One region of the Streptomyces sp. NPDC029041 genome, then DNA from elsewhere that is predicted to be linked to it. Evidence: riboswitches for the same ligand, from Rfam matches in the RefSeq annotation. Region 1 holds a riboswitch; the other holds the start of a gene.
What was found. A riboswitch is a leader RNA that binds a small molecule or an ion and turns the genes downstream of it on or off. The one in region 1 is predicted to bind S-adenosylmethionine.

Region 1 (14,847 bases):
CGAGGACGGCGACAAGTGCAACGTCCTGCTGGACAAGCTGTGGCTGAAGGCGGGCCAGGTCGAGGACTGAGCCGGCTAGGCCGCGCTGACCTCTCCCGAGACCGTCACCCTTCCCAGCAGCTCCTCGTACACCCCACGGTCGAATTCGCCGGCCGCCGGTGCCCGTACCGTCGCCGCTGCCAGGGCCGTCGCCCGGGTCAGGCGGTCGGGCCAGGGGAGATGGTCTGCCAGGCCCGAGAGCAGGCCCGCCACCGCCGCGTCGCCCGCGCCTGTCGGGTTGCCTCGCAGTGACGTCGGGGGGACGGCTCGCCAGCGGCCCTCCCGGGTGACTGCCAGCATGCCGTCCGGGCCGAGGGAGGCGACCACCGCCCCGGCGCCCCTGCGGCGGGCGTCCTGTGTCGCGCGCAGCGGTTCGTGGGAGCCGGTCAGCTCCGCCAGTTCGTCGGCGTTCGGCTTGATGATGTCCGGGCGGGCCGCGACACCCCGGCGCAGGGGTTCGCCGCTGGTGTCCAGGAGGACCGGGACCGAGAAGGAGCGGGCCGTGCGGACCAGGCCCGCGTACGCGCCCACCGGGACGCCCGGCGGCAGGCTGCCGCACAGGGCCACCGCGGAGGCCGAGGGAAGCAGGTCCGCGTAGGCCTTCTGGAGGGCCGACCACTCCTCGGGCGTGACCGTCGGGCCCGGTTCGTTCAGCTGGGTCGTGTCGCCGGTGCGCTCGTCGGCCACGGCGATGGTCCGGCGGGTCGCCCCGGAGATCGGGACGAGCGCGTCCACCACGCCCGGCACCGCCGCGAGCCCCTCCCGCACGACCCGGCCCGTCGCCCCGCCCGCGAACCCCGTCACCGTCACCTCGTGCCCGAGGGCCGCGAGCACCCGGGCCACGTTGACCCCCTTGCCGCCGGGGCGCTCGGTCACCTCGGAGACGCGGTGCGAGGCGTGCGGCCGGAGCGACCGTACGCGGTAGGTGATGTCGAGAGCGGTGTTCAGCGTGACCGTGAGGATCACCCGGGCCGACCTCCCCCGATGCGCTTGCCGACGTGAACGTGCAGGTAGCCCGATCATGCCAAACGAGACGGCGGTCGGCCCAGTCCTGGAGTCGGCCACCGTCTCCCGACTACGGGACGGATCAGCCCAGTTGGGGACCGACCACCCACTCGCCCCGTCGCATCACGCCCTTCAACTCGTACGCGGAGTCGAGGATCAGCAGGTCGGCGTGTTTTCCGGGCTCCAGTGAGCCGATCGTGTCGTCCAGGCCGAGCAGCCGGGCCGGATTGGCGGACAGGGCCGTCACCGCCTCCTCGACGGACAGTCCGTCGACGGTGACCGCCCGCTTGAAGGCGCGGTCCTGCGTGAGGGTCGAGCCGGCGATCGTGCCGTCCTCCACGAGCCGGGCCACACCGTCCGCGACCTCCACCTCCAGCGGGCCCAGCCAGTACCGTCCGTCGCCGAAACCGGCCGCGTCCATCGCGTCCGTGATGAACGCGACCCGGTCCGCCCCCGCGTGGTGGAACGCCAGCCGCAGCGCGGCGGGGTGCAGGTGCGTGCCGTCGTTGATCAGCTCGACCGTGATCCGCTCGTCCTCCAGCAGCGCGGCGATCGGGCCGGGGGAGCGGTGGCCGAGGGGCGGCATCGCGTTGAAGAGGTGCGTGGCGACCGTGGCGCCCGCGTCGATGGCCTCCACCGTCTGCTCGTAGGTGGCGTCCGTGTGGCCGATCGCCGCGATCACGCCGTGGTCGGCGAGGAGGCGTACGGAGTCCAGGCCGCCGGGGAGTTCGGTGGCCAGCGTGAGCATCCTGGCCTGGCCCCGGGCCGCGTCGATCAGCTTGCGGACGTCCCCGGGGTGCGGGTCGCGCAGGAGGGCCTCGGAGTGGGCGCCCTTGCGGCAGGGGGAGATGAACGGGCCCTCGAAGTGGACACCGGCGATCTCGCCCTGCTCGGCGAGTTCGCTCAGCAGGCCGGCGCGGCGGGTGAGGAAGTCCATGTCGCCGGTGACGGTGGAGGCGACCAGGGTGGTCGTGCCGTGCAGTCGGTGGGTGTGGATGCCCTTGAGGATGTCGTCGACCGAGCCGGAGGTGAAGGAGGCTCCGCCGCCGCCGTGGTTGTGCAGGTCGACGAAGCCGGGGATGACGTAGTGGCCGGTTACGTCGATGACGTGGGCGTTTTCGGGGGCCCGCGGGGTGATGCGGGTGCCCTCGATGGCCACCTGGCCGTTTTCGGCGGTTCCGGTGGGGAGGACCACGGTCGCGCCGGTGAGCACAGTGGGGGCTCCCGATGTGGCGGGGTGCGGGGGCGTCGTGGCTGGTCGCGCAGTTCCCCGCGCCCCTTGGGGGGATGCCATCAGGGCGTTACCTCCATGCGGTTGGTCGATGCCAGAAGATCCCAGGCCAGTAGGCCCGCCCCCAGGCATCCGGCGCCGTCGCCCAGCGCCGCGGGGACGAGCGACGGCTGTTTCTGGAAGGTGATCCGCTGCCGGATGGCCTCCCTCAGCGGCGTGAAGAGGGTTTCCCCCGCCTCCGCCAGGCCGCCGCCGATGATCAGGGTGCGGGGGTCCAGCAGGGTCAGGGCCGTGACCAGGCCGTCGGCCAGGGCGGCCACGGCCTGCTGCCAGACCGCCTCGGCCCTCGGGTCGCCGGAGTCCACCGCCTTCGCGCAGTCCGCCGCGTCCGCGCCCGGCTCGCCGCAGGCCGCGGCCCAGGCCTCGCTCACGGCCGCCGCCGAGGCGAAGCGCTCCAGGCAGCCGCGCTGTCCGCACGGGCAGGGCGTCCCGCCGGGGCGTACGACGATGTGCCCGATCTCGCCCGCGAAGCCGTGCGCACCCGCCTCGACCCGGCCGTCGACGCCGATGGCGCCCGCGATGCCGGTGCCCAGGGCCACGAACAGGAACCGGTCCGCGCCCCGGCCCGCACCGACCCGGCCCTCGGCGAGGCCGCCGGTGCGCACGTCGTGCCCGAGGGCGACGGGGACGTCCAGCCGCTGCGCCAGCAGGTCGCGCAGCGGGACGTCGCGCCAGCCGAGGTTGGCCGCGTAGGCGGCGACGCCCCGCGCCTCGTCGACGATGCCGGGAACGGCCACGCCGGCTGCGCAGGCGGGCGTGCCGAAGTGCTCGGTGCCGTACGCGTGCAGCTCGGCGGCGAAGTCGAGGATTCCCGCGACGACGGCGTCCGGCCCCTGGGCGCGTCCGGTGGCCCGGCGGGCCCGGTGCAGCACCTCGCCGCCCGGCCCGGCCAGAGCGGCCTTCATCCCGGTGCCGCCCACGTCGAGGGCGATGACATGTCTCACGGGAACAGTGTGACCCGGGGACCCGCGAGAGGTCTAGTCCACTCACGTGGTGTAGACCTTGTTCCGGATATCGAAATGTGTCGGCGGCTCAGATGCCGGGGTTGGGGAAGAACAGCGGTGCAGCGGCGAATGGCAGGAACGATCGCGGTGGTGTCCGCACTGGGCATGACGGCGGTCCTCGGCGGCTGCGGCCTCACGGGCGGCTCGTCCGACGTGACCCTGAAACTGGTCGCCGCCGACTACGGCGACAACGCGGCCAACAGCTCGAAGAAGTACTGGGACAAGCTGGCCGAGGAGTACGAGGCCGGCCACCCCGACGTCAAGGTCGACGTCAGCGTGTACTCCTGGAACGACGTCGACCGCAAGGTCCGTGAGATGGTCGCCGCCGGTGACCCGCCGGACATGGCGCAGATCGGCGCGTACGCGGACTACGCGGCGAAGAACCAGCTCTACAAGGCCGACGACCTGCTCTCCATACCCGTGCAGGCCGACTTCGTCGGACAGCTGGCCTCCGCGGGCCAGGTGAAGGGCGTGCAGTACGGGATGCCGTTCGCCGCCTCCACGCGCGTGCTCTTCTACAACAAGACCCTCTTCGCCAAGGCCGGCATCACCCCGCCCGAGTCCTGGAAGGACCTGGCCGCCGGCGCCGAGGCGCTCAAGGCGGAGGGTGTGAAGTACCCGTACGCGCTGCCCCTCGGTCCGGAGGAGGCGCAGGCCGAGACCATGCAGTGGATGCTCAGCGGCGGGGGCGGCTACACCGACAGCGTCGACAGCTACGCCATCGACTCCCCGCAGAACATCGACACCTTCTCCTGGCTGAAGGAGGACCTGGTCGGCAAGGGCCTGACCGGGCCGGTCGCGCCGGGCCGGCTCAACCGGGCCGCGGCGTTCGCCGCCTTCGCCAAGGGCCAGGTCGGCATGCTCGACGGCCACCCGTCGCTGATGAGGATCGCCGCCAAGGGCGGGGTGAAGTACGGGATGGTGCCCACGCCGGGACACGAGGGGCCGAGCAGGTCGACGCTCGGCGTCTCCGACTGGATGACCGCGTTCCGCAAGAACGGCCACCGCGACCAGGTGGGCGACTTCCTCGACTTCGTGTACAGCGAGAAGAACGTGCTGGCCTTCTCCCGCGAGTACGACCTGCTGCCGGTGACCTCCTCCGCGTCCGGCACCATGGCCGCGTCCGAGGAGGACCGGCACCTCAAGCCGTTCCTGGAGGAGCTGCTGGCCTCCGAGCTCTATCCGGTCGGCAAGACCTCCTGGGCCGACGTCAGTGCACAGGTCAAGCAGCGCATCGGCAAGGCCGTCGCGCCCGGTGGCAGCCCCTCGGGTGTCCTCGGCGGCATCCAGGTGGCGGCGACCCGGGCGGAGAGCGGGGAGTAGCTCCGCTGTGCTGTCGGTGGCGGGCGTTACGGTGCCGGGTATGGACGAGGAGACGGGTGAGCAGGGGCTCGGGCGCCGGGAGCGGGACATTCTCGCGCTCGAACGCCGGGGCTTCTCCGGGCCCGGCGTGAAGGAACGGGCCATACGGGAGGAGCTGGGGCTCGCGCCTGTGCGGTATTACCAGCTGCTCAATGCGCTGCTGGACGACGCGCGGGCCTTGGCACACGATCCGGTGACGGTCAATCGGCTGCGGCGGGTTCGGGAGCGGCGTCGGTCCGAGCGGTGAGTGGGGATTCCTGGCCGTCGCGGGCTGCGGGTGCGTGGGGGTTGTTCGCGCAGTTCCCCGCGCCCCTGGAGGTACGTGTCCTTCAGCCGATCTGGTGAGCCAGGGCCCTCAGCAGCCCCACGACACCCTCCGGGCCGTCCACCACCACGTCCGCGCGCTCCCTGAGTTCGGTCACCTCGTCGCTGCCGCTGCACACCAGCAGGCCCGGGGTGCCGGTCGTGCGGAGGGTGTCGACGGCCGAGTAGGCGGGCAGGTCGCCCAGGTCGTCGCCGCCGTAGAGGACCGAGCCGGCGCCGATCTCTCGCGCGAACCCGGTGAGGGCGGCGCCCTTGTCCATGCCGGGCGGGCGCAGTTCGAGGACCATGCGGCCGGGCTCGACGATCAGCCCGTGCCGGGTCGCCAGGCCGGTGAGCGGCTCGCGCAGGGCCTCGAAGGCGCCCTGCGGGTCGGCGGCCCGGCGGGTGTGCACGGCCACCGCCCGGCCCTTGTCCTCCACCCAGGTCCCGCTGCCTTCGAGCAGCCCGGGCAGTTCGGCGCGGACCGCGTCGACGCCCGGGTGCGGGTCGGGTGCGGTGACCTCGCCGCTGCGGGCGTCCCACCGCTCGGCCCCGTAGTGCCCGAGGACGACGAGGTGCTCCAGGCCCGGCGCGTTCGCGAAGCCGCCGTTGCGCACGGCGACCTCGGCGGGGCGGCCGGTGATCACCGCGATGGCGGCGACCTTCGGGGCGAGCGCCGTCAGCGCGCCCAGGGCCTGCGGGTGGGCCCGGGCCTGCTCGGGGTCGGCCACGATCGGCGCGAGCGTCCCGTCGAAGTCCAGGGCGATCAGTGCCTTCCCGGGCTGCGCGAGGAGAGCGGCGAGACCGTCCTGACCGGCCTGGGTGGCGGGGGTGGGGAGGGCCGCCGCGTCGGGCCCGGGCAGGCCGCCCCGCCCGCGCTGCGCGGCCGGCGACTCGTTCGCCGGGCCCCGGCTCGACACGCCCCTCTGGCTGCTCATCCGGTCCTCAGCCCCTCAGCGCGTCGAGCTGGTCCAGGAACCACCGGGCCGGTGGCAGGGCCGTCGCCGCCGCGGCCAGGCGCTTGGTGCGTTCGGCGCGTTCCTCCGGGCGCATCGACAGCGCCTCGTGCAGGGCCGCCGCCGTGCCCGTCACGTCGTAGGGGTTCACCGTGATCGCGTCCTCGCCCAGCTCCTCGTGCGCCCCGGCCTCCTGCGACAGCACCAGCGCGCAGCCCGCGTCGGAGACGACCGGGACCTCCTTGGCGACGAGGTTCATGCCGTCGCGGATGGGGTTGACCAGGGCCACGTCGGCGAGCCGGTAGGCGGCCAGGGAGCGGGCGAAGTCGTCCTTGACGTGCAGCACGACCGGCTTCCAGCCCGGCGTGCCGTACTCGGCGTTGATCTCGTCCGCCAGCCGCTGCACCTCGGCCGTGTAGTCCCGGTACACCGCGAGGTCCTGCCGGGAGGGGTAGGCGAAGGCGACGTGCGTCACCCGCTCGCGCCACTCGGCGTGGGTCTCCAGCAGCCGGCGGTAGGCCAGCAGGCCGCGCACGATGTTCTTGGACAGTTCGGTGCGGTCCACCCGGACGATGGTGCGGCGGCCCTCGCCGATCTCCTCGCGCAGCGCGGCGATCCGCTCCTCGACGTCCGGCTCGTGGGAGCGCGCGCGCAGGAAGTCCGCGTCGGCGCCGAGGCCGTGCACGCCGACCCTGGTGCCGCCGAGCCCGCCCGCGAACCGCTCGGCGCACGCGGTGAACGCCTCCGCCCAGCGCTCGGTGAGGAAGCCCAGCCGGTCCGCGCCGAGCATGCCGCGCAGCACCTGCCCGGCCACGTCGTCCGGCAGCATCCGGAAGTACTCCGGCGGCGCCCACGGCGTGTGCGAGAAGTGCCCGATGCGCAGGTCGGGCCGCAGCTCGCGGAGCATGCCCGGCACCAGCGTCAGGTGGTAGTCCTGCACCACGACCGCCGCGCCCTGCGCGGCCTCTTCCGCCAGCGCCTCGGCGAACGCCCGGTTGTAGGCCTCGTAGGACGCCCACTGCCGCCGGAACTCCGCGTCGAAGACGGGCTCCAGCGGCGTCTGGTAGAGCATGTGGTGCACGAACCACAGGACCGAGTTGGCGATGCCGTTGTACGCGTCGGCGTGCACGTCGGCCGGGATGTCCAGCATCCGCACGCCGTCCTCGCCGACGCCGCGCCGCACCGCCTCCCGGTCACCGTCGGAGAGCGCCGAGCACACCCACAGCGCGTCCGCGTCCGAGCCGATCGCGGAGAGCCCGGACACCAGCCCGCCGCCGCCCCGCTTGGCGTCCAGCGAACCGTCCTCACCCACCGTGTACGAGACCGGGCCACGGTTGGAGGCCACCAGCACCTGTGCAGCACCGTACGTCGAAGACATAAGCCTCAACCTAGCCCGGCCCCCGAACGCTCAAACGTGCGGATCTGCCGCACCCGGCCGAAAAGGGCCCCGGTCAGGCCGCCTTCCGCGCCTGGTACTCGGCGATCTCCACCATCGGCGGGCGCTCCTCGGTGTCCACGGAGTGAGTCCGCGGCTCGAAGCCGTCCGCCCCCCGCTCGAACTGGGTCAGGGACGGCCGGATCAGATGCCCGCGGGCCAGCCGCAGCTGGGCGGTGCGGTAGATCGCGGCGGCCATCCGGCCCAGCGCCTGCCCGTCCTGGTGCCGGTGCTTGCGCACCCCCACGTCCACCTGGGCGAGGGCGTCCAGGCCCACCAGGTGCAGGGCGTCCACCAGCATGCCCAGCTCCACGCCGTACCCGACGGGGAACGGCAGCTGCTCCAGCAGTGAGCGGCGGGCCGCGTACTCGCCGCCGAGCGGCTGCACGAAGCCGGCCAGCTGGGGCCAGTGCATGTTGAGCAGCGGGCGGGCCATCAGCTCGGTGACCCGGCCGCCCTGCCCGGCGGCACCGCCGAGGGGGCGGTCGTACATGGCCTTCACCAGGTCCACGTCCGGGTCCGTGAGCAGGGGGCCCACGATCCCCGAGACGAAGTCGGACGAGAAGTCCCTCAGGTCCGCGTCGACGAAGCAGACGATGTCCCCGCGGGTGACGAGCAGTGAGCGCCACAGCACCTCGCCCTTGCCGGGCACGGCGGGCAGGCGGGGGAGGATCTCGTCCCGGTGCACCACCCGCGCGCCCGCGGCGGCGGCCACCTCGGAGGTGCGGTCGGTCGACCCCGAGTCGACGACGACCAGCTCATCGACGAGCGGGACCTGCAGCATCAGGTCATGGCGGATGACGGCGGCGATGTCGCCGACCGTCTCCTCCTCGTTCAGCGCGGGCAGCACGACACTGACCGACCGGCCCGTGCGCTGCTTGGCGGCGAGGATCTGGTGGAGCGGGCGCTCGTTCGCTGACCAGGAACGGGTGCTCAGCCAGCGCTCGACTTCTTCCAGCACCGTGGCGGCTCCTTTGCGTGCTCTCGGCGGGACGGACTGCCCGCCGCGGTAGCGGCTGACGGATGCAGTCATCTCGCGGTTCGGACGACTATCTCAACTCTCCTGGTCGTCGGTTACAGTCTTGAACAACGCGGATGACCATCACATGTCCGGGGTCACCCGCCGCCTACAACCACATACAGCTCATCCAGAGGGGCAGAGGGAAACGGCCCGATGAAGCCCCGGCAACCCTCCAGTCGGTACTCGTAGGTCACTGGCGACCACACGCGCGAGGCTCCCGGCTCGGGAAGGTGCCAAATCCGTCTCACGGCGAGATGCGTCGTGAGGAAGATGAGGAGAAAGGGCCTCGCCTCACATGGCTGCGCAGACTGTTGCAAGCACCACTGAATCCACCGTAGACCTCGGCCCCGCCGCCGCGCTCAGCTGCCGCGAGTGCGGCCACCGCGTGCCCCTCGGCCCGGTCTTCGCGTGCGAGGAGTGTTTCGGCCCGCTGGAGATCGCCTACGACTTCTCGGCCTACGACACCGAAGAGCTCCGCAAGCGCATCGAAGCGGGTCCCGCGAACATCTGGCGCTACGCCCCGCTGCTGCCCGTCCCGGCCGACGTGGCGGACAAGCCGAACATCAACCCGGGCTGGACCGCGCTGGTCAAGGCCGACAACCTCGCGCGTGAGCTGGGTGTCGACGCCGGGAAGCTGTTCGTGAAGGACGACTCCGGCAACCCGACGCACTCCTTCAAGGACCGTGTCGTCGCCCAGGCCCTGGAGGCCGCCCGCGCCTTCGGCTTCACCACGCTCTCCTGCTCCTCCACCGGCAACCTCGCCGGCGCCGTGGGGGCCGCCGCCGCCCGCGCCGGCTTCCGCTCCTGCGTGTTCATCCCGCACGACCTGGAGCAGGGCAAGGTCGTCATGGCAGCGATCTACGGCGGCGAGCTCGTCGGCATCGAGGGCAACTACGACGACGTGAACCGCTTCTGCTCCGAGCTGATCGGCGACCCGGCCGGTGAGGGCTGGGGCTTCGTCAACGTCAACCTGCGGCCGTACTACGCGGAGGGTTCCAAGACCCTGGCGTACGAGATCTGTGAGCAGCTCGGCTGGCGGCTGCCGGACCAGCTCGTGGTGCCGATCGCCTCCGGTTCCCAGCTCACGAAGATCGACAAGGGTCTGCAGGAGCTGATCAAGCTCGGTCTGGTCGAGGACAAGCCGTACAAGATCTTCGGCGCGCAGGCGCTCGGCTGTTCGCCGGTGTCCACGGCGTTCAAGGCCGGGCACGACGTGGTGCGCCCGCAGAAGCCGGACACCATCGCCAAGTCCCTCGCCATCGGCAACCCGGCGGACGGGCCGTACGTGCTGGACATCGCGCGGCGGACCGGCGGTGCGGTGGAGGACGTGACGGACGAGCAGGTCGTCGAGGCGATCAAGCTGCTGGCGCGGACCGAGGGTGTGTTCGCGGAGACCGCCGGTGGGGTGACGGTGGGGGTGACGAAGAAGTTGATCGAGAGCGGGGCTCTCGACACCTCCAAGACCACCGTCGTGCTCAACACCGGAGACGGCCTCAAGACGCTGGATGCGGTGGCCGGGACCGGGCTGACCGCGACCATCCGGCCCAACCTGGACTCGTTCCGTGAGGCCGGGCTCGTCTGATCGTCGTTCGCTGCGGGCCGGTGGGGGCTGGTCGCGCAGTTCCCCGCGCCCCTGAGGACGCGCCCCAGCCGTAGCTCAATCGAAACCGGAGGTCATATCCCGATGAGCGTCACCGTTCGGATCCCCACCATCCTGCGTACCTACACCGGCGGGCAGGCCGAGGTCGCCGCCGAGGGCGCGAACCTCGGGGAGGTCATCGCCGATCTGGAGAAGAACCACACCGGGATCGCCGCCCGCGTGCTGGACGACCAGGGCAAGCTGCGGCGGTTCGTCAACGTCTACGTCAACGACGACGACGTGCGGTTCGAGCAGGGTCTGGAGACGGCGACGCCGGACGGTGCCGGTGTGTCGATCATTCCCGCCGTCGCCGGCGGCTGAACCGGTCGGTCGGCTGGTTGTTACCTTCGGTAACGACCGTCACTGAGAGTTTATCGAATTGCCCCCTCCGTGAGAGAAGCGGAGGGGGCAATTCTGTGTGGTTGAGCGGGGTACAGTTGGGGAACGCGGCCCCGATTCCCTGATCGGAACCCTGAATTCCCGCTACGAGCCCGACAAGATGTAGCCAAAGTGTGTATGTCTTTTGCGGCTTTTGTTCCCTTTGTGTGGCCCGACTTGCCCTGAATTCGGGCGAATTCTCCCCACATTCCGGACCCTGCGCGTCCAGATTTCTCGTCCGATTGACCTGTTGCAGACGGCAGTTGGACAGATACATTCAGCCGCGGTCGACGCGTTCCGGCGCACGCCCCCAACCGTGGGGGGTGAGGTCTGACCCGGATCCGCGAAGTGTGGATCTGTGCAAGGGCCAGTAATAGGGGAGTTAGGCATGGCTCAGGGCACCGTCAAGTGGTTCAACGCGGAGAAGGGGTACGGCTTCATCGCGGTCGACGGTGGTGCGGATGTTTTCGTCCACTACAGCGCGATTCAGATGGACGGCTACCGCACCCTTGAAGAGGGCCAGCGGGTCGAGTTCGAGATCTCGCAGGGTCAGAAGGGACCGCAGGCCGACATGGTTCGCGTCTCTGCCTGAACGCGCACCACGACCAACGCTCAAGCGACCGGTCTTCTGAGAAGGGCCCGCACCCCCCGGGGGGTGCGGGCCCTTCGGCCTGCTCGAAGCGCATGCCGGGGGTGTTCGCCGGGGGCTGACGTGACCGCCCGATCCCCGGGAGGCGCTTGCACTCGCCATGCCCGAGTGCTAATCATTGCGTTAGCACTCTGAAGGTGAGAGTGACAACGTAAGGACCGGGTCGGTGAGGCCCGCAGGCCGGGTGGGGAAGGAACCCACGAGGCAAGCGAGCCGTCCGTCGCGGGCGCGGGCGCGGTCCGGAGTCATCACCCCCAGTCCTGGAGGGACCACTTCACATGGCCAAGATCATCGCGTTCGACGAGGAGGCGCGGCGCGGCCTCGAGCGCGGCATGAACCAGCTCGCGGACGCCGTCAAGGTGACGCTCGGCCCCAAGGGCCGCAACGTCGTCCTCGAGAAGAAGTGGGGCGCGCCCACGATCACCAACGATGGTGTCTCCATCGCCAAGGAGATCGAGCTCGAGGACCCGTACGAGAAGATCGGCGCCGAGCTGGTCAAGGAAGTCGCCAAGAAGACGGACGACGTCGCCGGTGACGGTACGACCACCGCGACCGTTCTCGCCCAGGCCCTGGTCAAGGAGGGTCTGCGCAACGTAGCCGCCGGCGCCAACCCGATGGCCCTCAAGCGGGGTATCGAGCGTGCCGTCGAGGCCGTCTCCGCCGCCCTGCTGGAGCAGGCGAAGGACGTCGAGACCAAGGAGCAGATCGCCTCCACGGCCTCCATCTCCGCCGCCGACACCCAGATCGGCGAGCTCATCGCCGAGGCCATGGACAAGGTCGGCAAGGAAGGCGTCATCACCGTCGAGGAGTCCCAGACCTTCGGTCTGGAGCTGGAGCTCACCGAGGGTATGCGCTTCGACAAGGGCTACATCTCGGCGTACTTCGCCACCGACATGGAGCGTATGGAGGCCGTCCTCGACGACCCGTACATCCTGATCGCCAACTCGAAGATCAGCAACGTCAAGGACCTGCTGCCGCTCCTCGAGAAGGTCATGCAGTCCGGCAAGCCGCTGCTGATCATCGCCGAGGACGTCGAGGGCGAGGCCCTGTCGACCCTGGTCGTCAACAAGATCCGCGGCACCTTCAAGTCCGTCGCCGTCAAGGCCCCGGGCTTCGGCGACCGCCGCAAGGCGATGCTGCAGGACATCGGCATCCTCACCGGCGGCGAGGTGATCTCCGAGGAGGTCGGCCTCAAGCTGGAGAACGCCACGCTCGACCTGCTGGGCAAGGCCCGCAAGGTCGTCATCACCAAGGACGAGACCACCATCGTCGACGGTGCCGGCTCGGCCGACCAGGTCCAGGGCCGCGTCAACCAGATCCGCGCCGAGATCGAGAACAGCGACTCGGACTACGACCGCGAGAAGCTGCAGGAGCGCCTGGCGAAGCTCGCCGGCGGTGTCGCGGTCATCAAGGCCGGTGCCGCCACCGAGGTGGAGCTCAAGGAGCGCAAGCACCGCATCGAGGACGCCGTGCGCAACGCCAAGGCGGCCGTCGAGGAGGGCATCGTCGCCGGTGGTGGCGTGGCCCTGCTGCAGGCCTCCCAGGTCTTCGAGAAGCTGGAGCTCGACGGTGACGAGGCGACCGGCGCCAACGCCGTGAAGCTCGCGCTGGAGGCCCCGCTGAAGCAGATCGCCGTCAACGGTGGTCTCGAGGGCGGCGTCGTCGTGGAGAAGGTCCGCAACCTCACCGTCGGCCACGGCCTGAACGCCGCGACCGGTGAGTACGTCGACATGATCGCCGAGGGCATCATCGACCCGGCGAAGGTGACCCGTTCCGCCCTGCAGAACGCCGCCTCCATCGCCGCGCTGTTCCTCACCACCGAGGCCGTCATCGCCGACAAGCCGGAGAAGGCCGCCGCGCCCGCCGGCGGCGGCATGCCGGGCGGTGACATGGACTTCTGATCGACCCCTGGGAATCTCCCGGGTTGATCAACGTCCTTACCGAGGGCGGCACTCCCTGTTCCGGCAGGGGGTGCCGCCCTCCGGCGTGTGCGGGATCACAGCGGGGGCGGGATGGCGCGACCGGACCGGGTGGTTGAACACTAGGTCCTATGCGTGTGCACATACTGACCGGTATGCGTGCACTGTCCGGTATCCCAAGGAGACCCCCGTGACCGTCGCCGCTTCCCGCGCCGCCGAAATCCTGTCCCGGCCCGTAACGCTGGGCGGCCTGACCGTTCCGAACCGGATCGCGATGGCGCCCATGACCCGCATGTTCTCCCCGGGCGGCGTCCCCGGCGAGGACGTCGTGTCGTACTACGCGCGCCGCGCCGCCGGAGGAGTCGGCCTGATCGTCACCGAGGGCACCTACGTCGGCCACGAGTCGGCCGGGCAGAGCGACAGCGTGCCGCGGTTCCACGGTGACGAGCAGCTCGCCGGCTGGGCGAAGGTCGCCGAGGCGGTGCACGCCGCCGGCGGCACGATCGTGCCGCAGCTGTGGCACATCGGCATGGTCCGCAACCAGGGCGAGCCCCCGTTCGCCGACGCCCCGGCCGTCGGCCCCTCCGGCCTGCGCATCGGCGCCGACGAGCCCACCGGCAAGGCCATGACCCAGGCCGACATCGACGCCGTGATCGGCGCGTTCGCCGAGGCCGCTGCCGCCGCCGAGCGCATCGGCTTCGACGGTGTCGAACTGCACGGCGCCCACGGCTACCTGCTCGACCAGTTCCTCTGGGAGGGCACCAACCGCCGCACCGACGCCTACGGCGGCGACCGCGTCGCCCGCGCCAAGCTCTCCGAGGAGATCGTCGCGGCCGTCCGCGAGACCGTCTCCGCCGACTTCCCCGTCATCTTCCGCTTCTCCCAGTGGAAGCAGGAGGCCTACCGCGCCCGCCTCGCCGAGACGCCGGAGGAACTGGAGTCCATCCTCGCGCCGCTGGCCGCCGCCGGTGTCGACGCCTTCCACGCCTCCACCCGCCGCTACTGGGTCCCCGAGTTCGACGACTCGGACCTCAACCTGGCCGGCTGGACCAAGAAGCTCACCGGCAAGCCCACCATCACCGTCGGCTCCGTCGGCCTGGACGGTACCGACTTCCTCAAGTCCTTCCAGGGCGAGAGCGCCGAGGTCGGCGACCTCGACAACCTCCTCGACCGCTTCGAGCGCGACGAGTTCGACATGGTCGCCGTCGGCCGCGCCCTGCTCCAGGACCCCGAGTGGGCGCGCAAGGTGCTGGACGGCCGCTTCGAGGAACTGGCCGCGTACGACCCGGCGGCGCTGAAGACCCTCAGCTGACCTCCCTCCGGACGGGGTGTCTGGATCGGCCTGCGCCGATCAAGGAGACTGATCGGACGTTTGTTCACCGGCACCCCTTGAGGAGACCCCGCAGATGACGACGACCGACTCCCGCCCCTCGCCGGGCGGCCCCTCAGAGCAGCCCGGCCCCGTGGTGCGCACCACCGCCGGTGCGTTACGCGGACGGAACGAGGAGGGCCTCGCCGTCTTCCGCGGCATCCCCTTCGCCGCGCCGCCGGTGGGCGAGGCCCGCTTCCAGGCCCCGCGGCCCGCCCCCGCCTGGGACGGCATACGCGACGCACACGCCTTCGGCCCGCCGCCCCCGCAGGACCTCGGCCTGATGGGCGGTCCGGGTCTGATCGACGTGCCCCAGGGTGACGACTGGCTCACGGTCAACGTCTGGACCCCCGAGCCCGACCCGGCGGCCCACCGCCCCGTGCTGGTGTGGATCTACGGCGGGGCCTACAAGTTCGGCCACGCCGGCAGCCCCGGCTACGACGCCCGGCACATCGCGACCGACGGTGACGTGGTCGT
Region 2 (14,847 bases), on a different contig from region 1:
CCCGCCAGTCCTCCGTGAAGGCCTCGGGCGTGGTCCCCAGGACCTTCCGCATCGCGTCCTCCACCGCCCCGGCCCGCTGCCGGTGCTCCCCGACGGCCCGGTAGAACGCGCCCAGCCGGGCCTCGCCCCAGCGGTCGGCGATCAGCCGGCACGCCGTCCAGCCGCTCTCGTAGGAGCGGGCCAGTCGGCCGGCGTCGCCGGTGAAGCCGAAGTCCTCGTCGCCGGGGAGCGCGGCGGGGATCCGGTCCTCGCGGACGGCCCGGGTCAGTTCCGGCGCGGCCTCGGCGGGGGTGCGGCCGGCGGCGCGGTAGCCGACCCAGTCGGCGTACCCCTCCGACAGCCACAGCGGCGTGGCGGCCGTGGTCCGGGCGCGGGTGGCGACATGGGTGGTCTCGTGGGTGACGACGACCTGCTCGCCGAGACCGCCGAGGAGCGCGAACGCGTCCGGGTTGACGATGATCCGGTCCGCCGGCGCCCGGGCCGGAGCCCCCGTCTCGCCGGTGGTGACCGCCGCGATGCCGCGGTAGGAGGAGGCGGGTGAACCGAGCAGCCCCGCCATCCCTTCCACCGACTTCGGCACCAGCACGACGACCCGCCGGCTCCAGCCCGTGCCCCAGGCGTCCGACACGGCCGGTACGGCGCGGTCGGCCAGGTCCGCGAAGTGCCGCAGCGCCCGCCCGGACTGCCCGACGCCGAGCACGAGACTGTGCCGGCCCCGGACCGGTTGCACCGCTCCCTGGTCCCACAGCTGCTGTGCGGCCTTTCTCGCCGGCCGGTCGGCGTCGACGAACCACCGCCCGTCCGGGTCCCGGGCCAGCCGGAGGGTGCGCCCCGCCACCACCGGCGCCCGGTCGTACCCCGCCACGCGGTACCGCAGTTCGGCGTCGGCGGTGGCCGTGTCGCCGGTGCGGTGCACGGCGGTCACCCGGTACGACCACGCGGCCACCGGAACCGCACGCAGCCTGGCGAAGTCCGTCCCCCCGCCCGTCCGTTCATAGGACCGCTCGTCGCGGTCCAGGACCGCGGCGGCCCTGCGGTCCAGCAGGCGCTGGACGTCGGCGGTGGCGCTGTCGGCCGTGGACCGCCCGCCGCACCCGGCCAGGAAGGCGAGCAGCACGACGAGCGCCACCAGCGCACGCCCCGACCTTCGACCAGCCACGTCCCGATCGTACGGGCGCCGGGCCGCGCCGGTCAGACCCTGGTGACCGAGGAGACGGGCATCATCCCGACCGGGTCGTAGCGCACCGGCGCGCCGGGATAGGGCGCGTGGATGACCTGGCCGTCGCCCATGTACATCCCGACGTGGCTGGCGTCGCCCCGGTAGAGGACCAGGTCTCCGGGGCGCGCCTCGGACAGCGGGACCTGCCGGCCGGCGTACCGCTGACCCTGGGAGGTGCGCGGCAGGGCGACCCCCGCCTGCGCGTACGACCACTGCATCAGGCCCGAACAGTCGAAGCCGGTGGGCCCGTTGGCGCCCCAGACGTAGGGCTTGCCGAGCGCGCTGCGGGCGGCGGCGACGGCGGCGGACCCACGTTCGGAGGCGGCGCCGGTGCCGCCGAGGCCTGACATGCCCGGGCGGCCGGAGCGGGAGGCACGGGCGTAGGCGTCTCGCTCGGCGTCCGGCAGGGAGTTGAGCAGTCGCCTGGCCGCGGCGAGTCTGCGCTCCACGGTCTTCTTGTGGGCGGCGACGGACGTGCGGCTCTTCTCCAGTTCGCGGAGCTTGGCGGCGGCCTCCTCGCGCTCCTGGGCGAGGTCGCGCAGGGCGTCCTGGAGCTTCCTCAGCTCACCGGCCTGGCGGGTGGTGAGGCGGTCGAGCCGGGACGCGTGGTCGAGGTAGTCGTCCGGGTCGTCGGAGAGCAGCAGGGCGAGCGACGGGTCGATGCCGCCCGAGCGGTACTGGGCGCCGGCGAGCGAACCGAGGGACTCACGCAGGTTGTTGACCCGCTGCTGCTGGCGGGCGACGCGGTCCCGGGCGGTGCCGGCCTCCTCGCGCAGCACGTCGGCGCGCTCGTCGGCCTCGTTGTACGCCTCGGTCGCCTTCTCGGCCTGCGCGTAGAGCCGGTCCACCGTGGCCCGGGTGTCGTCGTGCGGCGCGGCGCCCGCGGGTACCGTGCCCAGGGCGGCGGCCGCGACGGACAGGATGCTGACGGCGGCACCGGCGCCCCGGTCGAACCCGGACGGTGCAAGGCGGCGATGGGACCCCACGGGAAGCCGCTCTCCTTCCGCTGACGGACTTGGAACGCGGCAGACAGTAGCCCCGTCGCAGGGGGCCGCCAACGACCGTCCGTGGGTGTCCGGCACTGCGCCCCGCCGCTGACGCAGGTCAATGGCGGGGCGTGGGCTCACTCGGGCGGTCATGAATCGCCCGAACGGCGGACACGGTGTCCTGATCTTGAAGGCGCGGAAGGGACCTCGGGACGGTGTCGCGAGCTGCGAGGAACGGGGTCAGACGCGGACGCCGAACATGAACGGACCGCCGATCGTGCTCATCGACTCGTAGCGGACGACCGTGCCGGTGCGCGGGGCGTGGATGATCTGCCCGTTTCCGGCGTAGAGGCCGACGTGGTGCAGGTCGTTGAAGAAGAAGACCAGGTCGCCGACCTTGAGCTGGCTGGTCGAGTAGATCTTGGTGCCGATCTGGGACTGCGCCTCGGAGGTGCGCGGGATCTGGATGCCGGCGGAGGCGTAGGCCCGGGAGGTGAGGCCGGAGCAGTCGAAGGAGCTCATGCCGGTGGCGCCGTAGACGTAGGGCTTGCCGAGCTGGCTCTGGGCGAAGGCGAAGGCGGCGGCGGCGCGGCCCGAGCCGGGCGGGACGTCGACGTCGAGGGCGTCGCGCTCGCTGGCCCGGCTGGCGCGGTTCTGCTCGGCGGCGAGTTCGGCCTTCTCGGCGGCGGTGAGGCTGTTGAGCAGCTTCTGCGCGGAGGCGAGCTTGCCCTGGACTTCCTTCTTCTTGTTGCCCAGTTCGGTCCGGGTGGAGGCGAGGTCCTTGAGCTTCTCGGAGGCCTCGGCGCGCTCCTGGGCGAGTTCGCGCTGCTTCTCCTGGACCTTCTTCAGCGCCTCGACCTGCTGGCTGCTCAACTGGTCGAGCGTGGAGGCCTTGTCGAGGTAGTCCTCGGGGTTGGCCGAGAGGAACAGCTGGACCGAGGGGTCGATGGAGCCGGTGCGGTACTGGGAGGCGGCGGCGAGACCCAGACTGTCGCGGAGCTCGTTCAGCTCCTCCTGGCCGCGGGCCACGTTGTCCTGGATGGTGGAGATCTCCTTCTGGAGCTTCTCCTGCTTCTCCTTGGCACCGTTGTACTTCTCGGTGGCCTGCTCGGCCTCTTCGTAGAGCTTGTCGACCTTGGTCTTGACCTCGTCCTTGCTCGGCTTCTCGCTGGGGGCCGCGTTGGCGGCCTGCGAGCTGAAGGCGACGGCAGCGGCGGCGGCTGTGGTCAGCACGGTCACACGTGCGCGGCTCGGCTGCTTGGGACGACGGTGGGACGCCACGGGTGAAAAGCTCCTTCTGGCCCCTCCGCCGTCTCTCCCGATGAGTGATCACCCGAGCGGAGGTTGGGCCTGACCCTAGTGACCTTCCTGTGATCAGTTCAAATCCTCAGATGAAAAATTGCGTCACGGTAGGCCATCTTTTCCCCTGGACTCACAGGCAGTGAGACTCATTTGACGCACCGTGGCCCACGGGCCTCACCAATCCGGGCATCACGCCCGGAGGTTACAGAGCGGGCGTACGCCCCCTAGGCGCGCGAAAGGCGCTTGAGCAGCATGGCCGAGGCCACCGGGCGGGCACCGGCCCGGGCCACGCCGTCGGCGACCTCGCGGTCGGTGGACGCCACGATGACCGGACGCCCCGGCGGTTCGGCGCGCACCAGCTGGCGGATGAGTTCGTCGGCGGTGACGCCCGGCTTCGAGAACAGCACGCGTACGCCGCGCGGCGGGGCCAGCAGCACCGGCGCGGCGAGCTCGGCACCGTCGAAGACGCAGGTCACCTCGGCGCCGCTCTGCGCGGCCAGTTGGGAGAGCTGCCCGAGCAGCCTCAGGCGCTGCTTCTCCAGCGGCATCTGCGGATAGCCGGTCTTGGTGACGTTGTAGCCGTCGACGACCAGATGCGCCTGCGGCAGCGCCAGCAGCTGGTCGAGGACCTGCGGGTCGTCCTCGGACAGGGCGCGGGCGGCGATGTCCTTCGGGGTCATCCGGCCCGGCTCGACGGCGTCCACGGTCTCGGCGGGCCGCACCGACACCGGCGGCAGGGCCAGTTCGCGGCGCAGCCCCTGGGTGGCGTCCAGGAGGGTGTCCAGCAGCAGCCGTACCCGCATGTCCTCGACGCTGCGGCCCTCGCGTGCGGCCCGGCGTGCGGCCTCCAGAGCGGCCTCGGACTCGCTCAGCCGGGACTTCAGCCGCCGGGTCTCGCTCTCGGCGGCGGACACCTGGGCGTGCCCCTCGGCGCGGACGGCGTCGATCTCGCCGTGCGCCTTGCGCAGCGCGGCCTCGCCGCGCTTGACGTCGCTGAGGGCGGCGCGCAGCTTGCGGTGCAGCGCCTCGGTTTCCTTTTTGGCCGATTCCAGCTCCGTGCGCAGCCGCTCGGTCTCGGCCCGGGTGTGCTCGCGGGCCCGGTCGAGCTCGGCCCGCAGCCGCTCCAGTTCGGCCCGGCTCTCCTCGTCGGCGCGTTCGGCGTCGGCCCGCTGGGCCTCCTCACCGGCGGCGGCCACCAGCTTCACCCAGCCGGGTGGCCGCAGTACGTAGGCCGCGGCCGCCACGTCGAGCGGGTCCGCGGCCGGGGGCGGGGAGCCTGAGTCGAGAGCGCCGGTCAGCTCCGGCTGGGCCTCTCTGAGCTTCTCCCCGATGCGCTGCCGGAACAGCGCATCCGTCTCCAGCGCGGCCGCCATGGCGTTGCCTGCGAACTTCGTCCGGCGGTTCGGCGCGAACCGGGCGTACTGCCTGAGCTGTGCGGGCAGCTCGCCGACCGTCAGCGAGCCGAAGCCGTCGGAGACGATCTGCACGACTCTGCGGCGCACGCCGTCGGGCAGCGGACGGTCGAGCACCTCGGCGGCGCCGTCGCCCGGCCCCCCGCCTGTGGTCTCCACCATCCGTCACACCCCAATCCGTGCGGGGCCCTCCCCCACTCTCGACTTCGCTCGAGCGGGGGGACCCCCATCCTCAGGAGCCGGCGCCCGGCCTGTCCACGAGTTCCACCTGGTCCACCGCGTTGCACCAGCGGCAGCGCACCGACTCGATGGTCTCACTGAGCACCTCGCGCTCCTCGACCTTCGGCTCTCCGGCCAGGTCGAGGTGGACGTACTCGACGACCTTCGACGAGCGGGTCACGTCGAACCTCGTGAGGTTGCCGCAGAGGGTGCAGCGCCACCGCGTCCCGGCGGTCGGCAGGGGAACCGTCATCGTGACCTGTTCTCTTTCCTTCTAGTGTCCGTGACGCGACCGGCATCCCCGGTGCGTGTGGCTCGTAACCCTACGGCCTGGCGGGTCCTCGCCGCCCGCGCGTCCACGGCGGCGAGGCGATCTGCGAGGTTGCGTCCGGTTACGTCATGCTCTGTGTTCATGATCAGCAAGTGGAGCGCGTCGATCATCCGGGCCGGCCGATCGGTCCGGGGATCCTCGGCGCCGGTGACGTACGCACTGATCGCCGTGTGCTGCGCGGTCTTCCTGGCCGGGCCCGCCTCGGGACTCAATCCGGCGTACGGCACCGGCGACGAGGTGCTCGCGGTGCAGCGGGCCTACTTCCGGCGCTGGGGGGTGATCCCCGCAGAACTGTTCGAGGGGTCCGCGGGGGCGGCCCTCACCCCCGCGACGGCGCTCTTCGTCCACGGCAGCTGGGTCCACCTGCTCGGCAACATGCTCTTCCTCTACGTCTTCGGGGCGATGACCGAGGAGCGGATGGGCCGGGTGCAGTTCATCCTGTTCTACGTCGGCTGCGGCTACCTGGCCCTGCTGGGCTACGCCGTCGCCAACGCGGACTCCGATCAGTCCCTGGTCGGGGCCTCGGGGGCGATCTCGGCGGTCCTCGGTGCATTTCTGTACCTGTTCCCCCGGGCCCGGGTGACCAGTCTCCTGCCGTTCCTGTTCTTCCTGCCGGTGCGCTTTCCGGCATGGGTCGTCCTGCCGTTCTGGGCGGCGCTGCAGTGGCTGGCGGCGGGACGGGCCCCGGACGCGCCGGGGGTGGCCTACCTGGCCCACCTGATCGGTTTCGGTCTGGGCTTCGGCTACGCGTCGGTCCGCTACGGCCGCCCCACCGGCCCCACTAGAGTGAAGGCCGCCCCTGCTCCGGCTCCCGAGGGAGAGAACCAGCCGTGATCACCGCGATCGTCCTCATCAAGACCAGCGTGGACCGGATCCCCGAGATCGCCGAGTCGATCGCGGCGCTGGACAGCGTCAGCGAGGTCTTCTCCGTCACCGGCACCTACGACCTGATCGCGATGGTCCGGGTGAAGGAGCACGAGGACCTGGCGGAGGTCATCCCGGGCCGGATCAGCAAGATCCCCGGGGTGGAGGGAACCGACACGCACGTGGCGTTCCGCACGTACTCGCAGCACGACCTGGAGGCGGCGTTCTCCATCGGGCTCGACAACTAGGGCGCGTCGGTCCCCCCGGGGCGGCCGGTTAGGCGGAGGTGTCCGGCACGCAGCGGCCGTCCTGCGTGCGGTAGTTCCACTGCGCGCCGTCCGTCACGAGCTCCTTCACCGCCCGCACGAACCGCTCCACGTGCTCGTCGGGCGTGCCGGCGCCGAAGCTGACCCGGATGGCGTTGAGCGACTTCTCCCCGGGGGCGGCCTCGGGCGACCCGCACTCGCCCTGCGTCTGCGGGTCGCTGCCGAGCAGGGTGCGCAGCAGCGGGTGGGCGCAGAACAGCCCGTCCCGTACGCCGATGCCGTACTCGGCGGACAGGGCGGCGGCGAAGTGGGAGCTGTTCCAGCCCTCGACGACGAAGGAGAGCACGCCGACGCGCGGCGCGTCGTCCCCGAAGAGGGACAGGAACCGCACCTCGGGCACGTCGGCGAGACCGTCGCGCACCGTGCGGACCAGGTGCTGCTCACGGGCGACGAGGGTGTCGAAGCCCGCCTCGGTCAGCGCCTTGCAGGCCGACGCGACGGCGTAGGCGCCGATGACGTTGGGCGAGCCGGCCTCGTGGCGCGCGGCGCTGTCGTGCCACTCCACGTCCACTCCCCCGTCCTCGCGCCGGCTGACCTTGCGGCTGGCGCCGCCGCCCGCGAGGTACGGCTCGGCCGCGCGCAGCCAGTCGGCGCGTCCGGCCAGGACGCCCGTGCCGAAGGGCGCGTACAGCTTGTGCCCGGAGAAGGCGACCCAGTCGACGTCGAGGTCCGCGACGGACACGGGGTGGTGGGGGGCCAACTGGGCGGCGTCCAGGACGATCCGCGCACCGTGGGCGTGCGCGGCCGCCGCGAGCTCCCGCACGGGCCACAGCTCGCCGGTGACGTTCGAGGCGCCGGTGACGCAGACCAGCGCCGGCCCGTGGGGGTCACGGCCGGCGAGGGCGCGCTCCAGGGTCCCGACGGCCTGCCGGGGGGTGCGCGGGGCGTCCAGGTAGGTGACCCGGGCCTCCTGCCAGGGCAGCAGGGAGGCGTGGTGCTCGGTCTCGAAGACGAAGACCTGGCAGTCGGCGGGGAGGGCGGCGGCCAGCAGGTTGAGGGAGTCGGTGGTCGACCGGGTGAACACGACCTGGTCGTCCTCGCGGCAGCCGAGGAACTCGGCCACGGTCCGGCGGGCGTTCTCGAACAGGTCGGTCGACAGCTGGGACAGGTACCCGGCACCGCGGTGCACGCTGCCGTAGTACGGCGCGTAGGCGGCGACGTCGTCCCAGACCCGCTGGAGCGCCGGGGCGCTGGCGGCGTAGTCGAGCGCGGCGTAGGTCACCTCACCGCCGGTCACGAGCGGCACGGTGACATCCCGCCCCAGAACGGGCAGCGGGGCACAAACGGACTGGCCGGCGGCAAGGGTGGAGACAGACATGACGGAACTCCCGTGAAGGCAGGTGGAATCCGCCCGCGAGCGCGTACGGCTCGAGCGGGGGTGAAAGGAAAAGGGGATGCGGAGGCGGGGCTCTGCGGCCCTATCGCATTCGCTGGTTCACGGAAGACTCCTCGTCACGCGCTTGCCGCAGACCTCGCTGCCTGCGGCCCGGTCTTCACCCGGGGCACCCCGCCACGGACGGAGGGTTGCCGGACAGTCGGCCGGGGCCTCATGACTGTCACTCATGACCTGTTCAGGAACGTACGCGAAGAGATCGGCGCCCCGCAACCCGAGTCCGGATCGCGGGACGCCGGTCGTTCCGCCGACGGGGGTCCGCTACGCGTTGCTCGCGGCCACCCAGCGCTCCAGCGTGCGCTTGGCCGCCCCCGAGTCGATGGACTCGGCCGCCTTCGCCATCCCGGCGGCGATCTGCTCGGCCAGGGGCGCCGCGGTGGGCTCCAGAGCCACCAGGGCCGCCGCCGAGTTCAGCAGGACCGCCTCGCGGACCGGGCCGGTCTCGCCGTCCAGCAGGCGGCGGGCGACCTCGGCGTTGTAGGAGGCGTCGGCGCCGCGCAGCGCCTCCACCGGGACGAGTTCGAGGCCCACGTCACGCGGGTCGAAGGCCTCCTCGGTGACCTTGCCGTCCCGGACGGTCCACACCCGGGACGTGGCCGTGGTGGTCAGTTCGTCGAGGCCGTCGTCGCCCCGGAAGACCAGGGACGAGTTGCCACGCTCGGCGAAGACTCCCGCGACGATCGGCGCCATGCGCGGGTCCGCCACACCGACCGCCTGGGCACGGACCCGGGCCGGGTTGGTGAGCGGGCCGAGGGCGTTGAACACCGTGCGGATGCCCAACTGGCCGCGGGCGGCACCCGCGTGGCGCAGCGCCGGGTGGAACTTCACCGCGAAGCAGAAGGTGATCCCGGCCTCGTCGGCGACCTCCGCGACCCGGTGCAGCGGCAGTTCCAGGTTGACCCCGAGCTTCTCCAGCACGTCGGAGGCCCCGGACGCCGAGGACGCGGCCCGGTTGCCGTGTTTGACGACCTTGGCGCCGGTGCCGGCGACGACGATGGAGGACATCGTGGAGATGTTGACCGTCTTCGCGCCGTCGCCGCCGGTGCCGACGATGTCGACCGTCGCCCCGGGCACCTCGATCACGTTGGCGTGCGCGTACATCGTGCGGACCAGGCCGTTGATCTCCTCGACGGTCTCGCCCTTCGCGCGCAGGGCCACGACGAACCCGGCGATCTGCGCCTCGGTCGCCTCGCCGCGCATGATCCGGTCCATCGCCCAGGCGGTGTCGTCCGCGCTCAGGTGCCTGCCGTCCAGCAGGCCGTTCAGCAGCAGGGGCCAGGAGCGGCCCGCCGCGGTGTCGCCTCCAGCGGGGGTCACAGCGCTCATAAGCCGCTCCAGGGTCAGGCGTCCCGCACTGCGGGACGAGAGTCTCAACGGGTCCACCCTATCCAGCCCCGGGCAGGGCGAAGGGCCCCGTCCGGTGATCGGACGGGGCCCCTCTGTGGCGTGGCGAAGCAGTGATCAGTGGTGGCCGTGGCCGCTCGTGATCTCCCGGTACTCCTCGGCGGTGGGCTTCGGGATCTGGGCGCCCTCGCCGTAGTAGGCGTCGCTGAGCTTGGCGCGCAGCTTCTCGGAGCCCTTCACCTTGCGCTCGACACCGTTCTCGTCGACCGTCGGGCCGATCTCGGCCGGCTTGTACTGCTCGTGCGCCGTGAGCGTGTACATCTGCTCCTGGCTGAGCGGCTCGTGCACCTCGATGAACTCACCGTGCGGCAGGCGCTTGATGATGCCCGACTCGCGGCCGTGCAGCACCTTCTCCTTGTCCCGGCGCTGCAGGCCGAGGCAGATGCGCTTGGTGACGACGAAGGCGATGACCGGGCCGAGGAAGAACCCGATCCGGACGAACCAGGTCACCGCGTTGATCGACAGATGGAAGTGCGTGGCGACGATGTCGTTGCCACCGCCGATCAGCATGATGATGTAGCCGGTGACCCAGGCGACACCTACGGCCGTGCGCGTCGGGGCGTTGCGCGGGCGGTCCAGGATGTGGTGCTCGCGCTTGTCCCCGGTGACCCACGACTCGATGAACGGGTACAGGGCGATGATCGCGAGGAAGACACCGAACAGCACCAGCGGGATGAACACGCCCAGCACGAGCGTGTGACCCCAGAGGTTGATCTCCCAGCCCGGCATGGCGCGGACCAGACCCTCGGCGAAGCCCATGTACCAGTCCGGCTGGGCACCGGTCGACACCTGGTCGGGACGGTAGGGGCCGAGAACCCAGATCGGGTTGACGGTCGCGATGCCGGCGATGGCCGCGATGGCACCGAAGACCAGGAAGAAGAAGCCTCCGGCCTTGGCCATGTAGACCGGCAGCAGCGGCATGCCGACGACGTTCTTGTTGGTCCGGCCGGGACCCGCGAACTGGGTGTGCTTGTGGTAGAAGACCAGGATCAGGTGGCCGACCACGAGCCCGAGCATGATGCCCGGCAGCAGCAGGATGTGGATCGAGTAGAACCGGGCGACGAAGTCGGTGCCCGGGAACTCCCCGCCGAACAGGAACATCGAGATGTACGTGCCCACGATCGGCATGGACAGGATGGCGCCCTGCGTGAAGCGGACACCGGTGCCGGAGAGCAGGTCGTCCGGGAGGGAGTAGCCGGTGAAGCCGGTGAACATGCCCAGGACGAACAGCAGGAAGCCGAACAGCCAGTTGATCTCGCGCGGCTTGCGGAACGCGCCGGTGAAGAAGACGCGCATCATGTGCACGAACATGCCGGCGAGGAAGATGATCGCCGCCCAGTGGTGGATCTGCCGGATGAGCAGACCGCCGCGGACGTCGAAGCTGATGTCCAGGGTGGAGGCGAACGCCTCCGACATCAGCTGCCCCTGAAGCGGGACGTAACTGCCGTGGTACTCCACCTCGTTCATCGACGGGTGGAAGAACAGCGTCAGGTACACACCCGTGAGGATGATGATGATGAAGCTGTAGAGGCAGATCTCACCGAGCATGAAGGACCAGTGGTCCGGGAAGATCTTGCGCATGTTGGCCTTGGCCAGGGAGTAGATCCCGAGGCGGCCGTCGGCCCAGTCGGCGACCCGCTCACCCGCGGGTGCCTTGCGGCGATTCTGTGCAGTGCTCATCCGCGCTCCCAGAAAGCAGGGCCGACGGGCTCTTCGAAGTCGCCGAGCGCCTCGAGGTAGCCCTCGTCGTTCACGCCGATGCGGAGCTGCGGCAGGGCGTGACCGGCGGGACCGAAGATCACTCGGGCACCGTCGGAGAGGTCGAAGGTGGACTGGTGGCAGGGGCAGAGCACGTGGTGCGTCTGCTGCTCGTACAGGGAGATCGGGCAACCGACGTGGGTGCAGATCTTCGAGTACGCGACGATGCCCTGGTGCGACCACTCGAGCTCGCGCTTGTCCTTGATGTCCTCCGGCTGGATCCGGACGATCATCAGGGCGGCCTTGGCGATCTCGTTCTGGAAGTCGTGGTCGTGCTCCTCCAGGCCCTCGGGCTTGGCGAAGGTCAGCGACCCGACCGCGACGTCCGAGGGACGCAGCGGCTCGTTGGTGTTCATGTTGACGAGCAGCTTGCCCTTGGACCACAGCGTGTGGCGGAGCTTGGTGCCGGGCAGCGGACCGAGGTCACGCAGCAGCACGACGCCGGAGAGCGGCACCAGCGTGAGCGCGCCGAGCATGGTGTTGCGGATCAGCTTGCGGCGGCCGAGCGCGGACTCCTTGGCGCCCTGCTTGAAGTCGGCGAAGACCTTCTCGCGGACCTCGGGCGACGCCTCGATGGGGTGCCGCTCGTCGGCGACCTCCACGTCCGACATCAGGGTGCGGGCCCAGTGGACGGCGCCCGCGCCGATGCAGAACAGCGCGATGCCGAGCGTCATGCCCAGCGCGAAGTTCAGCGCGCTGATGTGGCCCAGCGGGAAGATGTAGACCGACTTGTCGACCGGGATCGCCACGAAGGAGGCGATGAAGGCGACGGTGGCCAGCATCGACACCGTGAACAGCAGGGCGACCGAGCGCTCGGACCGCTTGGCGGCCCGCTCGTCGATGTCCTGGACTCGGTGCTCGTGAGGGGGCAGGCCCGGGTCGGCGAACGGGTTCTTGTCGTCCGCGACGCTCACCGCGCCGTGCCCGTGCTCGTCATGTCCTGCGGACTGCGCGGCAGGCAGGTTCTCTTCTGGAATGTCTTGGCTACTCATGACTTCTTGGCCTTTGCGGTCCGGGCGGCGACCCACACGGCGACGGCGATCAGACCGCCGAGACCGAAGATCCAGCCGAACAGGCCCTCGCTGACCGGCCCGAGGCCACCCAGTTCGAGGCCGCCGGGGCTCTCGGTCTTTTCGCTGTTGACCGCGTCGAGGTACGCGATGATGTCCTTCTTGTTCTTCTCCGACAGCGTGGTGTCGGGGAAGGACGGCATGTTCTGCGGGCCGGTCTGCATGGCCTCGTAGATGTGCTTCGGGGAGACGCCCTCGAGGTCCGGCGCGTACTTGCCGTGCGTCAGCGCGCCGCCCTTGCCGGTGAAGTTGTGGCACTGCGCGCAGTTGGTGCGGAACAGCTCACCGCCCTTGGCGATGTCGGCACCCTCGGGGCCGTACTGCTCCTCCGTCGGAACCGACGGACCGGCGCCCAGCGAGGCGATGAACGCCGCGAGCTGGTCGATCTCGGCCTGCGAGTAGATGTTCTTCTTCTCCGGGACCTGGGGGCCCTGGGAGGTGGCGGCCGGCATACGGCCGGTGGCCACCTGGAAGTCGACGGCCGCGGCGCCCACACCCACCAGGCTCGGCCCGTCGGAGGTGCCCTGACCGCCGGTGCCGTGGCAACTGGCGCAGCCGACCGAGTAGAGCTTCTTGCCCTCCTCGATGGTGAGGGACTGGGCGGTTTCGTCGGCCTGTGCCTTGTCCGCGGGTGCGAACACGGCGTACAGCCCCCCGGTGCATGCCAGCGCGAGGAGTAGGACGACGAGCGCCGCCAACGGGTGGCGTCGTCGTGCGGAGAGCTTTTTCACGGATTACCCCGGTGTCAGGATCTTCTGCGTCGATGCTTCTGGGATGCGCGCTTCGTCGAGCACGCGCGGATGCGGGCCCTGCTACTTGATCATGTAGATCGTGGCGAAGAGACCGATCCAGACGACATCGACGAAGTGCCAGTAGTAGGACACGACGATCGCGGCCGTCGCCTGCTCGTGGGTGAACCTACTGGCCGCGTAGGTCCGGCCCAGGACCAGCAGGAAGGCGATGAGACCGCCCGTCACGTGCAGGCCGTGGAAGCCGGTGGTCAGGTAGAACACCGAGCCGTACGGGTCGGAGGACAGGGACAGGCCCGCGTCCTTGACCAGCTCCGTGTACTCGAAGACCTGACCGCCGATGAAGATCGCACCCATCACGAACGTGACGATGAACCACATCCGGAGCTTCTTCACGTCACCGCGCTCGGCGGCGAAGACGCCGAGCTGGCAGGTGAGCGAGGAGAGCACCAGGATGGTGGTGTTCGTCGCCGAGAACGGGAAGTTGAGATGGGCGGCCATCTCCTTCCAGTGATCGGGACCCGTCACCGATCGCAGGGTGAAGTACATCGCGAAGAGGGCCGCGAAGAACATCAGCTCGGAACTCAGCCAGATGATCGTTCCGACGCTGGTGAGGTTCGGCCGATTGACCGACGGGTGCGCGTGCCCGGTTTCTACTGTCGTTGCTGTCGCCACGACCGACATTATGTCGGTCGCTTATCCCGCCCTCACTCCGGGGGGTGCCGTTCGGAGTGTCTTCACCGTTCGTACCGGTGTTGACGTGGTGTTCAAGGGAGTAGCATCCGGCCCACGGGCCTGTCCTTACGACGCTGACGTCACGGAGGAACAATGCAGCCGACCGCCACGGTGCTGGTCTACAGCGACGACTCCAACACCCGAGAGCAGGTGCGGCTCGCCACGGGGCGGAGGCCGGCTCCGGACGTCCCGGTGGTGGAGTTCGTGGAGTGCGCGACTCCCGCCGCTGTGCTCACGGAGCTGGACCGGGGTGGGATCGACGTCTGCGTGCTGGACGGGGAGGCCGTGCCGATGGGGGGCATGGGTCTTTGCCGGCAGATCAAGGACGAGGTGTTCGAGTGCCCGCCGGTGCTGCTGCTGATCGGGCGGCCTCAGGATGCGTGGCTGGCGACGTGGAGCCGGGCGGAGGCGGCGGTGACGCTGCCGGTGGAGCCGGTGGAGTTCGCCTCCGCGCTGGCTTCTCTGTTGCGGGAGAAGGCGGCTTTGAACGCCTAGGGGGCCGGTTCGCCTCGTTGTTCGGCGGCTGCGGGCGCGTGGGGGTGTTCGCGCAGTTCCCCGCGCCCCTGAAGGCGATGCCCCCGAAGGCGTCTAGACGCTCTGGGGCCTCAGGCGGGCCCTGTCGGCCTCCGTGGGGCCGTCGGGGGTGCCGCCCAGGAGGGCGCTGCCGGTGCGCCACTTCGCCCAGTCGAGGTTCCAGTCGCCGTAGCCGTTGCCGAACGGCGCCATCGTGTCGCCGCCGGAGTTGATGACCTTGACGATGTCGCCCTCGCGGACGGTGTCGTAGAACCAGGCGGCGTTCTCGGTGCTCATGCCGGTGCAGCCGTGGCTGACGTTGGCGAAGCCCTGGGAGCCGACCGACCAGGGGGCGGCGTGGACGTACTCGCCGCTGTTGGTGACGCGGACGGAGTGGTGGACGATCAGGTCGTAGAAGTCCGAGGCGCCGATGCTGGCGCTGGTCATGCGGACGGTGCCCTCCTTGGCCAGGACGACCTTGACGCCGTTGCGGGTGTCGTAGCCGGGCCTGCCCGTGGTGACCGGTATCTGGCGGACGATCTCGTCGTTCTTGTAGACGGTCATCT

Region 2: it holds a riboswitch for S-adenosylmethionine, as region 1 does, so the genes downstream of both, AB0F04_RS09215 (aminotransferase class V-fold PLP-dependent enzyme) here and thrC (threonine synthase) in region 1, are expected to answer to the same signal.

What each region holds. Positions count from the first base shown of each region.
Region 1 is NZ_JBEZWO010000005.1:154,495-169,341, forward strand. Features, by position in the region: gene AB0F04_RS14070 (carbohydrate-binding protein) at 1-70, shown strand, start outside; gene AB0F04_RS14075 (1-phosphofructokinase family hexose kinase) at 76-1,005, opposite strand; gene nagA (N-acetylglucosamine-6-phosphate deacetylase) at 1,127-2,257, opposite strand; gene AB0F04_RS14085 (ROK family protein) at 2,338-3,279, opposite strand; gene AB0F04_RS14090 (extracellular solute-binding protein) at 3,409-4,662, shown strand; gene AB0F04_RS14095 (DUF3263 domain-containing protein) at 4,703-4,948, shown strand; gene otsB (trehalose-phosphatase) at 5,031-5,942, opposite strand; gene AB0F04_RS14105 (trehalose-6-phosphate synthase) at 5,950-7,338, opposite strand; gene AB0F04_RS14110 (glucosyl-3-phosphoglycerate synthase) at 7,412-8,356, opposite strand; SAM riboswitch class I at 8,537-8,693, shown strand; gene thrC (threonine synthase) at 8,712-9,998, shown strand; gene AB0F04_RS14120 (MoaD/ThiS family protein) at 10,101-10,376, shown strand; gene AB0F04_RS14125 (cold-shock protein) at 10,822-11,025, shown strand; gene groL (chaperonin GroEL) at 11,361-12,983, shown strand; gene AB0F04_RS14135 (NADH:flavin oxidoreductase) at 13,192-14,313, shown strand; gene AB0F04_RS14140 (carboxylesterase family protein) at 14,408-14,847, shown strand, end outside.
Region 2 is NZ_JBEZWO010000003.1:422,909-437,755, forward strand. Features, by position in the region: gene AB0F04_RS09180 (hypothetical protein) at 1-1,159, opposite strand, end outside; gene AB0F04_RS09185 (NlpC/P60 family protein) at 1,192-2,205, opposite strand; gene AB0F04_RS09190 (NlpC/P60 family protein) at 2,446-3,486, opposite strand; gene AB0F04_RS09195 (NYN domain-containing protein) at 3,732-5,081, opposite strand; gene AB0F04_RS09200 (hypothetical protein) at 5,152-5,391, opposite strand; gene AB0F04_RS09205 (rhomboid family intramembrane serine protease) at 5,551-6,303, shown strand; gene AB0F04_RS09210 (Lrp/AsnC ligand binding domain-containing protein) at 6,300-6,581, shown strand; gene AB0F04_RS09215 (aminotransferase class V-fold PLP-dependent enzyme) at 6,610-7,977, opposite strand; SAM riboswitch class IV at 8,111-8,227, opposite strand; gene trpD (anthranilate phosphoribosyltransferase) at 8,314-9,378, opposite strand; gene AB0F04_RS09225 (cytochrome bc complex cytochrome b subunit) at 9,514-11,136, opposite strand; gene AB0F04_RS09230 (Rieske 2Fe-2S domain-containing protein) at 11,133-12,206, opposite strand; gene AB0F04_RS09235 (c-type cytochrome) at 12,203-13,015, opposite strand; gene AB0F04_RS09240 (heme-copper oxidase subunit III) at 13,097-13,717, opposite strand; gene AB0F04_RS09245 (hypothetical protein) at 13,862-14,263, shown strand; gene AB0F04_RS09250 (Ig-like domain-containing protein) at 14,357-14,847, opposite strand, start outside.